Regions from separate parts of the Streptomyces sp. 7R007 genome, predicted to be linked through region 1. Evidence: riboswitches for the same ligand, from Rfam matches in the RefSeq annotation. Region 1 holds a riboswitch; the other holds the start of a gene.

Region 1 (7,758 bases):
CGATCCGCGGGACCCGGGGGCGTACGGCCTGCTGGTGCGCTATCTGCGCGCGATGAAGCCGTACGTGGAGACGTTCTGGACCACGGGCGAGGACCTCGGCCTGACCCAGGACCTGGTGGACCGGGCGGCGGCGGAGGCCGGGCTGGTGTCGTCGGTCCAGGCGGTGTATCCGCTGCTGGACGACGAGCAGGCCGCGCGGCGGCGGCTCGCGGACGCGTTCGCCGTCGAGGTGGACGGCATCGGGCTGGACGAGCTGGTGGGCGGCTGCGGGGTGGCCGAGGCGGTGCTGACCGCCCTGGACCGGGCGGGCAGGCCGTACGCCGGCACGCGCGTGTCCGTGCAGGGCCTGGGCACGATGGGCGGGGCGACGGCCCGGTTCCTCGCGCGGGCGGGCCTCACGGTCGTCGCGGTCGCCGACATCAAGGGCACGATCGCCAACCCGGCGGGCCTCGACGTGGAGGCGCTGCTCGCGGCGCGGGACGCGTACGGCACGGTGGACCGTTCGGCGCTGCGCCCCGGCGACCGTGAACTGCCGGGCGAGGCCTGGCTGTCCGCCGAGGCCGAGGTGCTGGTGCCGGCGGCCGTGTCGTACGCCGTCGACACGGGCAACCAGGCGCGGGTGCGGGCGCGTTGGATCGCCGAGGCGGCCAACATGCCCGTCCTGCCGGAGGCGGAGGAGCTGCTGACCGCGCGCGGGGTGACCGTGCTGCCGGACGTGGTGGTCAACTCCGGGACGAACGCCTGGTGGTGGTGGACCCTCTTCGGCGACATCGGCGCCGACGCGGACGAGGCGTTCGCCCACACGCGCCGCTCGATGCGCGCCCTGACCGAGCGGATGCTGACCCGCGCGGAGGCCGACGGGACGACTCCGCGGGCCGCCGCGCACGCCATCGCCGCGGACCGGCTGCCGGTGATCGCCGAGCGCTTCGGCTGGTACCGGTGACGGCCGAACCGCCCTTGGGGGACACCATGTTGGCCCCCGGCCGGGGACCAGCCCACTGCCGACGCAGCCCTCGGCATGGAGGCACACGCCGTGCTGTCGGGCCACCAGTGGAGTCCGGCGGCATGACGGTTCAGCTCTGTGTGCTGCTGTGGGCGCGGCCCGGTGCCGCCCGGGCGCTCGCCTCGTACGAGGACAAGGTGCCGGCGCTGCTGCCGGAGCACGGCGGTCGGTTGGTGCAGCGGGCCCGCGCGGACGGCGCCGACGGACGGCCGGACGAGGTCCAGCTGATCGAGTTCGCCACGCGGGCGGGGTACGACGCCTTCATGGCCGACGACCGGCGTACCGCGCTGGCCGGTGAACGGGACGCGGCCGTCGAGCGGACCGACCTGTACCAGGTCGACCTCGTCTGACCGTCGGCGCCGGGGCGCTGCCCGCCACGGCGGCCCCGGCGGGGACGCAATAGGGTGACGGCGTGGCGAGAGTGCGGTTGAGCGTGGCCGAGCGGCGCGAGGAGCTGCTGCGGGCCGCCATCGAGCAGATCGAGGCGCGCGGCGTGGCGGCGGTGCGGATCGCCGACGTGGCCTCGGCGCTCGGTGTGAGCAACGCGCTGGTGCTCTACCACTTCTCGACCAAGGAGAAGCTGGTCGCCGCCGCCTTCACCTACGCGGCCGAGGACGACCTCGCGCACCTGCGCAAGCTGCTCGGCCGCCGCACGACGGCGCTGCGCAGACTGCGCTCGGCGGTGCGCTGGTACGCGCCGACCGGCCAGGCCAAGGGCTGGCGGCTGTGGATCGAGGGCTGGGCGGCGGCGCTGCGCGAGCCGGCGCTGCGGGAGGTCACACGGGACCTCGACCGGCGGTGGAAGGCGGCGCTGGCCGAGGTCATCGCGGAGGGCGTCGCCGCGGGCGAGTTCCACTGCCCCGACCCGGCCGCCACGGCCCTGCGGCTGACGGCCCTGCTCGACGGTCTCGCCGTGCAGCTGACGTCCTACGCGGGCGCGGTCTCACGAACCCGGGCACAGGAGTGGGTGGACGAGGCACTCGCCCGCGAACTGGGACTGCCGTAAGCGGCGTTGACAGCCCGCGAAACGCTGGGCACCCGCGTCTCACCCCACCCCCGCGCGTTCCCGCTCACGCCACCGAGGCGATCCGCATCTTGATGTCGTCCGGTGACAGCGCGCCCTTCGCCGTGACGTGGTCGCCCGACGACTCACCGCGCAGCCGGCGGCCGATCCACGGCACCAGGTACTCGCGCGCCCAGTGCACGTCGTCCCGCCGCACCTCGAACGTGCCGCGCGGCGGAAGCGGCGGCCAGGGCTGGTCGGGGTCGGCCGGCACCTCCAGGCCGAGGACCTGCCCCGCGCGCAGCGCCACGCGCGTGTGCCCCTCGGGCGAGAGGTGCAGCCGGTCGTCGTCCCAGGCCCGGCGGTCCTGGACGGTCTTGAGCGACCACAGGTCGAGCACCGGGCAGCCGTACCGGTCGGCGATGGCCCGGACGTGACCGTTGTAGGTGGCGATCTTGCCGCGCAGATGCTTGAGCACCGGGACGCCCCGGGTGTCGAAGCCGGTCGTCACCATGACGGTGCCGGCGGCCTCCGTGAGCCGCGCGACCGCCCGCTCGAAGCGCTCGGCGACCTCGTCGGGGTCGGTGCCGGGCCGGATGATGTCGTTGCCGCCCGCGCAGAAGGAGATCAGGTCCGGCGCGAGGTCGATGGCCTGCGGGACCTGGTCCGCCACGATCTGGTCGAGCAGCTTGCCCCGCACGGCGAGGTTCGTGTAGCTGAAGTCGCCCTCGGGCCGCCGGTCGGCGAGCAGCACCGCGAACCGGTCGGCCCAGCCGACGAACGCCCCGTCGGGGCCGGGGTCGCCGACGCCCTCGGTGAAGCTGTCCCCCACCGCGACGTACGACCCGATCACTGCTCTGCTGTCACTCTTCGAATCGTCTGCCACAGCAGGTCATGATTCACCTTTCAATGTGACCTACGCGACCGTAAGGAGGGCTTGACGAGTGGTGACATAAGCCACTGACAAAAGATTCACCAAGCCAGGAATAGGTGTCCTGTCAGGGCTGTTGAGGCGTCGACCACACCCGGAACCCGGTGATGCGGAAGTGGCTCCACACCGTGCGGAAGGCGAAGTGCCCACCGGTGTACGGCTCGGGGTCCGCGTAGTCGAACACGAGCCGCCCGTTGTTCCACCAGCGGACCGTGGAGCCGTCGGAGACGATGCGGACGCGGTTGGGTTCGTTGGCTGCCAGGAGCGGCTCGGTGTAGTCGTAGACGAGCGGGCGGACGCCTGCCTCGCCGACGTAACGGCGCAGCCGGGTCGTGGTGTTGTAGTTGGCGCCGTATCCCACGTAGTAGGTCCTCAGGTAGTCGTACTCGTCGAGCGCCCCGCCGCGCCGGATGGCGAAGAGGTCGTCCGGGGAGCGGACGTCGGTCGCGTTCCAGAAGTTGTTCAGGTCGGAGACGCGGTCGTCGGCCCCGCCCGCCGAGACGGGAGTGGCGGTGTATTCGAGGACGTACGGCCCTTCGAGCCGCTTCCTGAACCAGACGGTCGCGCCGCTGGGCACGTCGATCTCCAGGACCCCGCGGGAGGCGGTGACGGTGCCGCCGTCCTGCAGTTCGGTCACCCACTGGCCGAGGCCGTGCCGGAAGTCGTCGTGGGCGATCAGCCGGCCCCGGCGGCGCGGGGCGGCGTGCGCGGCCGGCACGGGAGCGAGGGCGGTCAGGGCGGCGCCGGTGGCGAGGGCGGCGAAGGCTCTGCGCGTGGTCGTCACGTCGGACGGCTCCTTCGGAGGAGAGGACAGCGAGCGCGGATAGCAAGCGCTTTCACTCGGGTGGGGATCACTCTCCCCTCACCCGCCCCCGTCTGTCGACACCGCGAGCACACCGAAGGCCGGACCCGGGGATCGGGGTCCGGCCTTCGGCAGCGTGTCAGGCGCTCGGTCGGTGGGGTCAGCCGACGGCGACGCCCTTGGAGCGGAGGTAGGCGACCGGGTCCACGTCGGAGCCGTAGTCCGGCGTGGTGCGGATCTCGAAGTGCACGTGCGGGCCGGTCACGTTGCCGGTCGCGCCGGAGAGGCCGAGCTGCTGGCCCGCGGTCACGGTCTGGCCGACCGAGACGGAGAGCTGCGACATGTGGGCGTACTGCGCGTAGTAGCCGTCGGCGAGCCGGACGACGACCTGGTTGCCGTACGCGCCGCCCCAGCCGGCGGTCACGACCGTGCCCGCGCCGACGGACTTGACGGTGGTGCCGGTCGGCACGACGAAGTCGACGCCGGTGTGGTAGCCGCTGGACCACATGCTGCCGGCCACGTGGTAGCCCGTGCCGATGGTGCCGCCCGCGACCGGCAGCGTGAAGCCGCTGGAGGAGCTGGTCGACTGGGCGGACTGCGTGGTGGTCGTGTCCTTCGAGGACGTCCGGGAGGACGAGGACGAGGAGGACGACGAAGACGAAGAGGAGGACGGGGTCGACGACTTGGTGGTGCCCGTCGTCGCCTTCTTGCCGATGCTGAGCTTGAGACCGGGGTGGATCAGCGAGGGGTCGTCGCCCACGGCCTGGCGGTTGTCGGCGTACAGCTTCTTCCAGCCGCCGGCCACGTGCTGCTCGTCGGCGATCTTCGCGAGGCAGTCACCGGTCCGCACGGAATAGGTGCGCACACCGGAGCCGGCGGTCGACTGCTTCTTTTCGGCGGTCGCCTTCTGGGTCGCCGGAAGGGCCTGGACGGCCTTTTCCGAAACAGACTGGGAAGTGGCGGCGTGGGCGCCGGCGGCCCCCATCAGGGGGAGGGCGAGCGCGGCCCCGCCGGTGCCTGCGACGGCTATCGAGCGGGTGAGGCGCTGGGTCTTCGGACGGCGGTGCTTACCCTTCGCGGGCATGACGAATTCCTCTCCGGCGCCTGCGAGGTGAGCTGTCGGGTGCGGGCTGGAGATGCCCGGCCGCGCCTGGACGCGGCTTAACCCCTAGCCGTTCCGGGAACCGGAACAGGCGGTCGTACCTGTGGGTCCCCCGCTCCTGCCGTCACGGGTGAGTGGTGCGGTCTCCGGGCGGCGGCAGGATTGGGCGTCCGTCCGGATTGGTGGCGAACGTAAGCGACCACGACGCAAAGGGACAAGTGACGGTTCCCTGTGAATGCCTTTCCCTTGATCCCTTTCGGGAATTCGCGGTCACCCTCCGTGAATCAGCGTCATGGTCGTTTTTCCAATCACCCTGAAAAACCGCGCGGATTACGTGAACATGACGCGCCACGCACGGTCACGGATATGACGCTCCTCACGTGACGCTGCTCCAGCGTCCTTTACTCCAGAGCGAGTTGGAATGAAATCCAATCAAGGCGCCAATTCGGACAGAACGCTCAGATGCGGCGCAGCCGGAGAACCGTCGCATCCAGATCGCCGCGCAGCCCGGTCCGCAGTCCGTGATGCAGCAGGACGGCACCCCTGTGGGTTTCGCCCGTTTCGAGGCATTCATACGATGCCGTGGGGTCGAGGGCGCGCAGCCGCAGCGCCGGTACGGGCTCGCCGTAGCTCTGCGCCTGGAGCCAGGCGAGGACGACCGTCTCGTCCCCGCGGACGTACTGCACGGCGCTCAGCCCGCCCTGCGGCGGCCGCAGGCGGTAGAGGTCGCCGTGCTGGACGAGGGGCCGGATCTCCTTGTAGAGGGACACCCACTCCCCCGCCTCGGCGAGCTCCTCCTCCGTCCACCGCGACAGGTCCCCGCCGACGCCCAGCACGCCGGCCATGGCGCTCACGAAGCGGAAGCGCAGCGAGCTGCCCCGCCCGTTGAGCTGGGTGTTCGGGCTGTCGGTCACCCAGGCGGCCATCACGCGCGCGGGATGGATCTGGCTGAAGCCGTGCTGGATGGCGAGCCGGTCGAGCGGGTCGGTGTTGTCGGAGGTCCACACCTGGTCCGTACGGCCGAGGACACCGAGGTCGATGCGTCCGCCGCCGCCCGAACAGGACTCGAAGGCGACGTGCGGATGGGCGGCGCGCAGCCGGTCCAGCAGAGCGTAGAAGGCGCGGACGTGGTCGACCCACAGGCGCTGCGGGTAGGCGTCGCCGGGCCAGCCGGCGTCGGTGAAGCAGCGGTTGAAGTCCCACTTCACGTAGTCGACGGGGGCGCTGGAGAGCAGTCCGTCGAGCTGCTCCCAGAGGTACTGCTGGACGTCCTCGCGGGCGAGGTTCAGAACGAGCTGGTTGCGGAACTCCGTCCGCTTTCGTCCCGGTTGGAACTGCACCCAGTCGGGGTGCGCACGGTACAGGTCGCTGTCCGGGTTGACCATCTCGGGCTCGACCCAGATACCGAACTGCATGCCGAGGGCGTGCACGTAGTCCGCGAGGGGCTTGAGGCCGCCCGGGAAGCGGTCGGGGTTGGGCGTCCAGTCACCGAGGCCGGCCCGGTCGCTGGTGCGCTTGCCGAACCAGCCGTCGTCGACCACGAACAGCTCGACGCCGATCGCCGCGGCCCGGCGCGCCAGGACGCCCTGCTGCTCCTCGGAGATGTCGAACTCGGTCGCCTCCCAGGAGTTGAACAGCACGGGCCGGTCCCGCTCCGCGTCCGGGATGACGTACGCGCGCTGGTAGGCGTGCCAGGCCCGGCTGGCGCCGCCGAAGCCGCCCTCGCTCCACAGGCCGGCGAAGACGGGGGTCTCGTACGAATCGCCCGGCTCCAGGCGCAGCAGGCCGGAGTCGTCGTAGCCGGCGCCGCCGGTGATCTGCACGCGCGCGTCGGGCAGTTGGGCCACCGCGATCCGCCACGAGCCGGACCAGCCGAGCGCGCAGCCGTACACCTCGCCGCGCTCCTCGGTGGCGTCGGTGTCCAGGGCGACCCAGGGCAGGTGCTGGTGGCCGGTGTGACCGCGGCGGCTGCCGAGGACCTTCTCGCCGTGGGTGAGCGGCGCGCCGGTCAGCCGGGACTCGGCGGCCCAGCGCCCGTGCAGGTGCGACAGGCGCCAGCCCTCGCGGTCGGGCAGGGTCCAGGTGGCGGCGTCGGCCCGGAGCACCTCCACGGCCGGCCCCTGGTTGTCCAGGCGCACCCAGCGCTCGACGACGTCACCGCGCATGCGGTAGTGCAGCGTGATCGTCAGGCCGTCGTCCCGGAAGCGCAGCCGCAGGCCGTCGCCCTCGCCCTCCCGGTCGTCCTCCTCGTGGCCCTCGAAGCGCCACTCGGTGCCGCGCCGCTCCTCGGTGCGCACGGACAGCGCGGGGCGCGTGAAGCGCGCGCCGCCCTCGACCGGGTACTCCTCGCGCCCGTCGAGCGGGGACTCGAAGGGCCGGTAGTCGGGCAGCGGGCGGACGGCCAGGGCCTCCGCGTCCGCCAGGGCGATCCGGGGCCCCCAGTGCAGGTGCAGGAGCTCGTCGTCGGCCGTGAGGTGGACGGCGTAACTGCTGGCCGGCCCGGAAAGAACCCAGGTACGGCCGTCGTCGGAGATCTCCAGCATCGAACCCCCACAGTTTCGAACAGGTGCGATCACGCAGCAACATCATCAACGTCCGCGGGCCCTGTCGGCAACGCCTGTGGACAACTCATTGCCTCAGGAACCCGTGTCGTATCGTCGAGAGGTGCCCGTCGACGAGCCGCGACGGCGGAGCCGACTGGGAGGAGCCCCCGTGACGCAGCAGATACCGTCGACCGAGCCCGAGCTGGCCGGAGTGCGCAACTTCCGCGATGTGGGCGGCCTGCCGACGGTGGACGGGCGTCGGGTGCGCCACGGGGTGCTGTTCCGCAGCGGTCACCTCGCGCACGCGACCGAGGAGGACGCCGCGTTCCTCGCCTCCCTGGGGCTGCACACGATCTTCGACTTCCGCAACGCGG
Region 2 (7,758 bases), on a different contig from region 1:
GCCGTATCTGCGGGAGGCGGGGGTAGCCGTGGAGCAGGCGTCCCCGACCGCCGAGGACCTGGTCGCCGCCTGCGCGGGCGGCCGCACGGTGGTCGTCGTCGCAGGCGGTGAGGGTGAGCCGGCCCTCACCGACGGACTGGCCCGCTTGGCGGGCTCCGGCCGCGTGTCGATGCCCGAGCTGGAGCTCCTGCCCGCCTCCTACGATCTCCCCGGCGCGCGCCTCCTCGACCTCGTCCAGGTCATGGACCGCATCCGCGCCGAATGCCCCTGGTTCTCCCAGCAGACCCACAAGGGGCTGGCGAAGTACGGCATCGAGGAGGCGTACGAACTCGTCGAGGCGATCGAGGAGGGCGACCGCGACGAACTGCGCGAGGAACTGGGCGACGTCCTCCTCCAGGTCGTCTTCCACGCCCGCATCGCCGAGGAGGACCCGGACGAGCCCTTCTCCATCGACGACGTGGCCGGCGGCATCGTCGCCAAGCTCATCCACCGCCACCCCCACGTCTTCGGCGACGAGACGGCCACGACCCCGGAGGAGGTCAAGGAACACTGGCTGCGCACCAAGGCCGTCGAGAAGCGGCGGGAGTCGGTGACCGACGGCATACCCCTGGGCCAGCCGGGCCTGGCCCTCGCGTCCAAGCTGGCGTCCCGGGTCCGCACAGCCGGCCTCCAGGTCCCCCTGCCGACGGGCGAGGGCATCGGCTACGACCTGCTGGCACTGGCGGCACGGGCGGAAGCGGAGGGCGTGGACCCGGAGGCGGCGCTGCGGGCGGCGGCGCGGGCTTATCGGGACGCCGTGCGGCAGGCCGAAGGGGTCGACGCTTAGGGGCCACCCCCTGGAGCAGGCGCTAGTACCGTTGCTCACACGGGTGGCTGTACTGCGTGGGGGCTTGCATGGAGCAGGAGTTGGAATCGCTCTTGGAGGTGCTCCTCGCACTGCCGGACGGGGAGCGGCTCTCCCGTTTCCCCGGGTACCGCAGCCGTGACTCGCTGCGCAGCCATCTGATCGCCCTGCGGTCCCACAGCCCCGAGACCTACCAGCAGCTCGTTGACGAGCTGGGCACGTCGAGCGGGCCGGCTGACGATGGCGCGCATCGGCTCTTCTCTCGCCGGCCCGACTGGTTCCAGGGGTTCAGGGACATCTCCCCATCTCCCGCCCGCGAAACGCCCGCACCCGCATCGACGCCGGTCGCCGATCACCTTGACTTCCGTGACGCCACCTTTCACGGCCAGGTCGTCGGCGTACAGCATCACCACTACGGGCGTGAGCCGGCCGCGCCCGTCGAGTGGAGCGCCGCACACGACATCGACCCGCTGGAGTTCGGCGTGCGTCCGACCCGGCACGTGCCCGGGCTTGCGGACGTACCGCCGTACGTCCTGCGGGACTGTGACAGAGAGCTGCGTGACCTGCTGGAACAGGGCGGCGGACTGGTCCTGATCCTTGGCGAACCGTACGCGGGCAAGTCGTACACCGCCTGGAACGCCGTGCGGTCGTTGGTGGAGCGGGGGTACCTGCTGCACGCCCCTGATCCAGGTGCGGACCTGCTCGGCCTCCTCGGTGGCCTGAAGGGCAGTCGTGGGCGGTACGTGCTGTGGCTCGACGAGCTGGGTGATCACCTCGGTCCCGGAGGACTGGACCGACGGCTGCTGGGACGCCTGACCAGCCTCGGTGTGGTCGTACTGGGGACGATGACACCCGAGGAGTACTACCGGCGGCGCGCCGGAACCGGACCGGGCGAGGCGGTGCTGGCCCTGGCACGCAGGGTCGAGCTGCCGCGTGAGTGGAGCGAGCGGGAACTGGCGCGGCTGGCCCGGCACACGGACGACCCGCGCGCGTATCCCGCGTACATGTGGAGCGGCCGGGAGGGCGCGGCCTCGTACTTCGCCATCGGGCACGTGCTGTACGACGAGTGGCAGCGTGGGGGCACCCAAGCGGAGCATCCCATGGGGCAGTTACTCGTCCGAGCAGTCGTCGATCTCGCCCGGTGCGGGGTCACCGAGCCCGTCCCGGTGGATTTCCTGCGGCGGATCTCGACGCTGTACGGCGCACCGCCGACGGATCGTGAGAGCTTCGAGCAGGGAATGGCCTGGGCCACCGCACCGTCCTTCGGCATCTCGGGCCTTCTCGTGGAGGGCGACAAGGGCGGTACGTGGCGGGTCTACGGGGCGCTGGTCGCGGAGGCGCTGGGGTCGGGGAAGCTGCCGCCCGTACCTGACGACGTGTGGTGGGTGCTGCTCCGCAACCGGCGGGTCGACCGTGCGGCCGTGCTGGACGCGGCCCGGGCGGCGATGCGCTCGCGTATCGAGGCCGGTGACACCGCGGTCATCGTCCAGTTCGCCCTGTGCACCGACGGAGCGGAGCGGGAGGCGTGGTTCCAGAGGGCCGCGGACCTCGGCGACACATGGGCGGCCGGCAGACTGGGCGAACTGCTGCTGCGACGCGGTGACCAGGAGAGGGCGATTCCGTACCTGACGGTGGCCGCCGAGCACGGGGAGACGGCCGTGGCGGGCACCTTGGCGGGGATCTACGAAGCCCGGGCCCGGTACTGGCGCGACCGCGCGAAGCCGAACACGGATACCGTCAAGGAGTGACCCACCAGCCCCCGCCCCCCAGCCCCCTCCCCGACCTCTTCACCTGGGAGTTCGCCACCGACCCCTACCCCGCCTACGCCTGGCTGCGCGAGCACGCCCCCGTGCACCGGACCACGCTGCCCAGCGGCGTCGAGGCATGGTTGGTCACCCGGTACGCCGACGCGAAGCAGACGCTCGCCGACCCCCGTCTGTCCAAGAACCCGGCGCACCACGACGAGCCCGCGCACGCCAGGGGGAAGACCGGGATTCCGGGGGAGCGGAAGGCGGAGCTGATGACGCATCTGCTCAACATCGACCCGCCCGACCACACCCGCCTGCGCCGCCTGGTGAGCAAGGCCTTCACCCCGCGTCGCGTGGCCGAGTTCGCCCCCCGCGTTCAGGAGCTCACCGACCAGCTCATCGACCGGTTCGCGGCGAAGGGCGAGGCGGACCTCATCCACGAGTTCGCCTTCCCCCTCCCCATCTACGCCATCTGCGACCTGCTCGGCGTCCCCCGCGAGGACCAGGACGACTTCCGGGACTGGGCCGGCATGATGATCCGTCACGGCGGGGGCCCGCGCGGCGGAGTGGCGCGGTCGGTCAAGAAGATGCGCGGCTACCTCGCCGAACTCATCCACAAGAAGCGTGCCGCGCTCCCCGCCGCCCCCGTGCCCGGCGAGGACCTCATCTCCGGCCTCATCCGCGCCTCCGACCACGGCGAGCACCTCACCGAGAACGAGGCCGCGGCCATGGCGTTCATCCTCCTGTTCGCCGGCTTCGAGACCACCGTCAACCTCATCGGCAACGGTACCTACGCCCTCCTCACCCACCCCGAGCAGAAGGCACGGCTCCAGACGTCACTGGCGGCACAGGACCGCGCCCTGCTGGAGACCGGCGTCGAGGAACTCCTGCGCTACGACGGCCCCGTAGAGCTCGCCACCTGGCGCTTCGCCACCGAGCCGCTCACCATCGGCGGGCAGCGCATCGCCCCCGGCGACCCCGTCCTCGTCGTCCTCGCCGCCGCCGACCGCGATCCGCAGCGGTTCGCCGATCCGGACACCCTCGACCTGTCCCGGCGTGACAACCAGCACCTCGGATACGGCCACGGCATCCACTACTGCCTCGGCGCGCCCCTCGCCCGCCTGGAGGGCCAGACCGCGCTCGCCACCCTCCTCACCCGCCTCCCGGACCTGCGACTGGCCGTGGATCCGGCGGAGTTGAGATGGCGCGGCGGACTCATCATGCGCGGACTGCGCACCCTTCCCGTCGAGTTCACCGCCGAACACGGCACACGCGCGAGCAAACATGACACGCGCTCAAGTCTGTGATCTTCACGTGATCTACGCGGCATTAACTTGTGACAAGTGATCGACTGCCGATACGTTCACGGGTCAACGACGGCGCCCGGGTTCCGCGCGCCGCCGGTCCCTGTCGTCTCGGGAAAGGTCCCCGCATGCTCTCCGGGAACGGTCGACACCGTCGCCCCCGCCAGGCCCCGGCGCTCCTCGTCGCGGCCGGCGTGACCGGTTCCGCCATCGCGATCCCGCTCCTCGGCGCGGCGAGCGCGAACGCCGCCGACGGCTCCACGTGGGACAAGGTGGCGAACTGCGAGACGGGCGGCTCCTGGAGCGAGAACAGCGGCAACGGCTTCTACGGCGGACTCCGGCTCTCCCAGGAGGACTGGGAGAAGTACGGCGGTCTCGACTACGCCCCGAGCGCCGACCTCGCCAGCCGCAACCAGCAGATAGCCGTCGCCGAGAAGCTGCTCGCCGCCGAAGGCGTGGGCGCCTTCCACACCTGCGGGCTGACCTCCGGGCTGAGCCAGGACGACGTCTCCGACGACATCGACACCGGTGTGGGGAACAACTCGTCGGATTCGGCCGGTTCGTCGGGTTCATCGGATACGTCCGACGGCTCGGGCGAGTCCGGCGGGTCCGGTCTCTCCGACGGCCTCGGACTCTCCGGCACCTCCGGCTCCTCCGACGGTTCGTCCGATACGTCCTCTTCGTCGGGCGGCTCCTCCGACTCCTCCGCCTCGCCCAGCCCTTCCGCAAGTCAGGACAACTCCGCCAAGTCGGACACCTCCGCCTCCCCGTCGCCCTCGCAGAGCGCGGACGGTTCGCCCACGGAACCGGCCGGCACCGACAACCCGGAGCAGAGCGTCGGCTCCTGGCACCTCGTCGACACCGGCTCCGTCGGCTCCGGCCGGCACCGCGGCGGCAGCGCCGAGGAGTCCGCGACGGACGCCGACTCCGCCTCCTCCTCCGGCCGTCACGCCTCACGCACCGGCGACTCGTACACCGTCCGCGCCGGCGACACGCTCGCCTCCATCGCCGACTCGCTTGACCTCCAAGGCGGGTGGCGCGCGCTCTACGCCCTCAACGAGAAGGCGATCGGCGCCGACCCGAGTCGCATCGTTCCCGGTCAGACCCTGCTTGTCGGGTCCTAAAGGGGCGAAAGGCGACGGGAGTTGACGCCCGGTTCCACCCCGCGTTCGCTCCGCATTCGCTGCGGAATGTCCGTTTCGGTGAAAGTGTGGGATGAGTCTCAGAAGCCCTGATCGTCTTTGAAATCTCGCCGATTCCGTGTCTACGGTCATGACCGCTCGGCAACCCGAGCCCCGGCTGCCGCAACGCCGAATCCTGCCAGCGGCCGTCCGGGAACAGTCGTCGCGTCAAGCGCCGTAGGCAGGAGCGGGGGACCCAAGGTAAGCGCCCCACCGGGTAGTCGACGGTGGCGGCTTGGGGTGAAGCCGCGTCTCGCGGAAGCGAGGACGCGGCCGGGCAACTCAACCGGCCCGAACCCGACAGCTCACCTCGCAGGCGTCGGTGAGGGGATCCATCCATGCTGTTTTCCGGCAAGGGCAAGCACCGTCGTCCGTCCAAGGCCACCCGCGCCGCCGCGCTCGCCGGTGTCACCGGCGTCGCCATCGCCGCCCCGCTGATGGCGGCCGGCAACGCCTCCGCCGCCACCGCCTCCGAGTGGGACGCCGTCGCCCAGTGCGAGTCCGGCGGCAACTGGTCCATCAACACCGGCAACGGCTACTACGGCGGCCTGCAGTTCTCCGCCTCGACCTGGGCCGCGTACGGCGGCACCGCCTACGCCCCGCAGGCCAACCAGGCCACCAAGGCGCAGCAGATAGCCGTCGCCGAGAAGGTCCTCGCCTCCCAGGGCAAGGGCGCCTGGCCGGTGTGCGGCACGGGCCTGTCCAGCGCCGCCTACAACGGCTCCAGCGCGTCCACCGGCTCCTCGTCGAGCAGCAGCGGCACCACCACCCGCTCGACCGAGCAGCAGAGCGCCTCCCGCTCCTCCGAGCGCTCGACGGTGCAGAAGTCGGCCAAGACCGTCACCACCCCGACCGGCAAGAAGGTCAAGAAGGGCGACGGCGAGTACAAGGTCGTCAAGGGCGACACCCTCAGCTCGATCGCCGAGAAGCACGGCGTCAAGGGCGGCTGGAAGAAGCTGTTCGAGCTGAACAAGGACATCGTCGAGGACGCCAACCTGATCTACCCGGGTCAGCAGCTGCACCTGAAGTAACAGCTGAACCACAGCGCCCTCACAGCCGTGTCCCCCAGTATGGGGGGCACGTGAGGGCCTCCCCCCGCCCTCACGGGCTCCCCGCTCCGGTGCGTGTTCCCCCGTACGCACCGGGGCGGGGCTTTTTCCTGCGCGGCGCGCCACCGCACAGGCGCGGGCCGCCGTTGCACACCCTTCTTTGTTCCGTTCAGAAACAATTTACTCTCGGTTCTGCCCAAGAGGCGGTCGGCGGCGTGGCCGATCGGCGCAAGACGGTTAGGCTCGTCTCGCAGAGCCACTGCGGCACTGCGTAGCCGCGTCACATTGAAGAAGGAGATGCTCGTGCCGTCCATCGACGTCGTCGTAGCCCGGGAAATCCTGGACTCCCGAGGCAATCCCACGGTCGAGGTCGAGGTCGGCCTCGACGACGGCAGCACGGGTCGTGCCGCCGTCCCGTCCGGCGCCTCCACCGGCGCCTTCGAGGCCATCGAGCTGCGCGACGGGGACCAGAACCGCTACCAGGGCAAGGGCGTCGAGAAGGCCGTCCTCGCCGTCATCGAGCAGATCGGCCCCGAGCTGGTCGGCTACGACGCCACCGAGCAGCGCCTGATCGACCAGGCCATGTTCGACCTGGACGCCACCGACAACAAGGGCTCCCTCGGCGCCAACGCCATCCTCGGCGTCTCCCTCGCCGTCGCCCACGCCGCCTCCGAGGCCAGCGACCTGCCGCTCTTCCGCTACCTGGGCGGCCCGAACGCGCACCTGCTGCCGGTGCCGATGATGAACATCCTGAACGGCGGCTCGCACGCCGACTCCAACGTGGACATCCAGGAGTTCATGATCGCCCCGATCGGCGCGGAGTCCTTCTCCGAGGCCCTGCGCTGGGGCGCCGAGGTCTACCACACCCTCAAGTCCGTCCTGAAGTCCAAGGGCCTGGCCACCGGCCTCGGCGACGAGGGCGGCTTCGCCCCGAACCTGGGCTCCAACCGCGAGGCCCTCGACCTCATCCTCGAGGCGATCAAGCAGGCCGGGTACGTCCCCGGCGAGCAGATCGCCCTCGCCCTCGACGTGGCCGCCTCCGAGTTCTACAAGGAGGGCAAGTACGTCTTCGAGGGCAAGGAGCGCTCCGCCGCGGAGATGACGGAGTACTACGAGGAGCTGGTCGCGGCCTACCCGCTCGTCTCCATCGAGGACCCGCTGTTCGAGGACGACTGGGCCGGCTGGAAGGTGCTCACCGACAAGCTCGGCGACAAGATCCAGATCGTCGGCGACGACCTGTTCGTCACCAACCCCGAGCGCCTGGCCCGCGGCATCGAGGAGGGCGCCGCCAACGCCCTGCTGGTCAAGGTCAACCAGATCGGCTCGCTGACCGAGACCCTGGACGCCGTCGAGCTCGCCCAGCGCAACGGCTTCAAGTGCATGATGTCCCACCGCTCCGGCGAGACCGAGGACGTCACCATCGCCGACCTGGCCGTCGCCACCAACTGCGGCCAGATCAAGACCGGTGCCCCGGCCCGCTCCGAGCGCGTCGCCAAGTACAACCAGCTGCTGCGCATCGAGGAGATCCTCGACGACGCCGCGGTGTACGCCGGCCGCAGCGCCTTCCCGCGCTTCAAGGGCTGAGCGGACCGGCACTGGGCCTTTAAGGGTCAAGGCTGCGCCAGTCGTACG

The links. Region 1 has a riboswitch for cyclic di-AMP ahead of ACYF6T_RS21950 (M23 family metallopeptidase). Riboswitches for the same ligand answer to the same signal wherever they lie in the genome.
Region 2: it holds a riboswitch for cyclic di-AMP, as region 1 does, so the genes downstream of both, ACYF6T_RS18120 (transglycosylase family protein) here and ACYF6T_RS21950 (M23 family metallopeptidase) in region 1, are expected to answer to the same signal.

The regions. Positions count from the first base shown of each region.
Region 1 covers NZ_JBTWMV010000016.1:49,848-57,605, forward strand. The annotation lists gene ACYF6T_RS21925 (glutamate dehydrogenase) at 1-943, shown strand, start outside; gene ACYF6T_RS21930 (hypothetical protein) at 1,066-1,353, shown strand; gene ACYF6T_RS21935 (TetR/AcrR family transcriptional regulator) at 1,416-2,009, shown strand; gene ACYF6T_RS21940 (SGNH/GDSL hydrolase family protein) at 2,074-2,859, opposite strand; gene ACYF6T_RS21945 (DUF6250 domain-containing protein) at 3,005-3,721, opposite strand; gene ACYF6T_RS21950 (M23 family metallopeptidase) at 3,900-4,823, opposite strand; cyclic di-AMP (ydaO/yuaA leader) riboswitch at 4,828-4,984, opposite strand; gene ACYF6T_RS21955 (alpha-galactosidase) at 5,300-7,384, opposite strand; gene ACYF6T_RS21960 (tyrosine-protein phosphatase) at 7,554-7,758, shown strand, end outside.
Region 2 covers NZ_JBTWMV010000012.1:112,607-120,364, reverse strand. The annotation lists gene ACYF6T_RS18140 (nucleoside triphosphate pyrophosphohydrolase) at 1-826, shown strand, start outside; gene ACYF6T_RS18135 (hypothetical protein) at 907-2,592, shown strand; gene ACYF6T_RS18130 (cytochrome P450 family protein) at 2,589-3,899, shown strand; gene ACYF6T_RS18125 (transglycosylase family protein) at 4,025-5,020, shown strand; cyclic di-AMP (ydaO/yuaA leader) riboswitch at 5,241-5,411, shown strand; gene ACYF6T_RS18120 (transglycosylase family protein) at 5,416-6,108, shown strand; gene eno (phosphopyruvate hydratase) at 6,424-7,710, shown strand.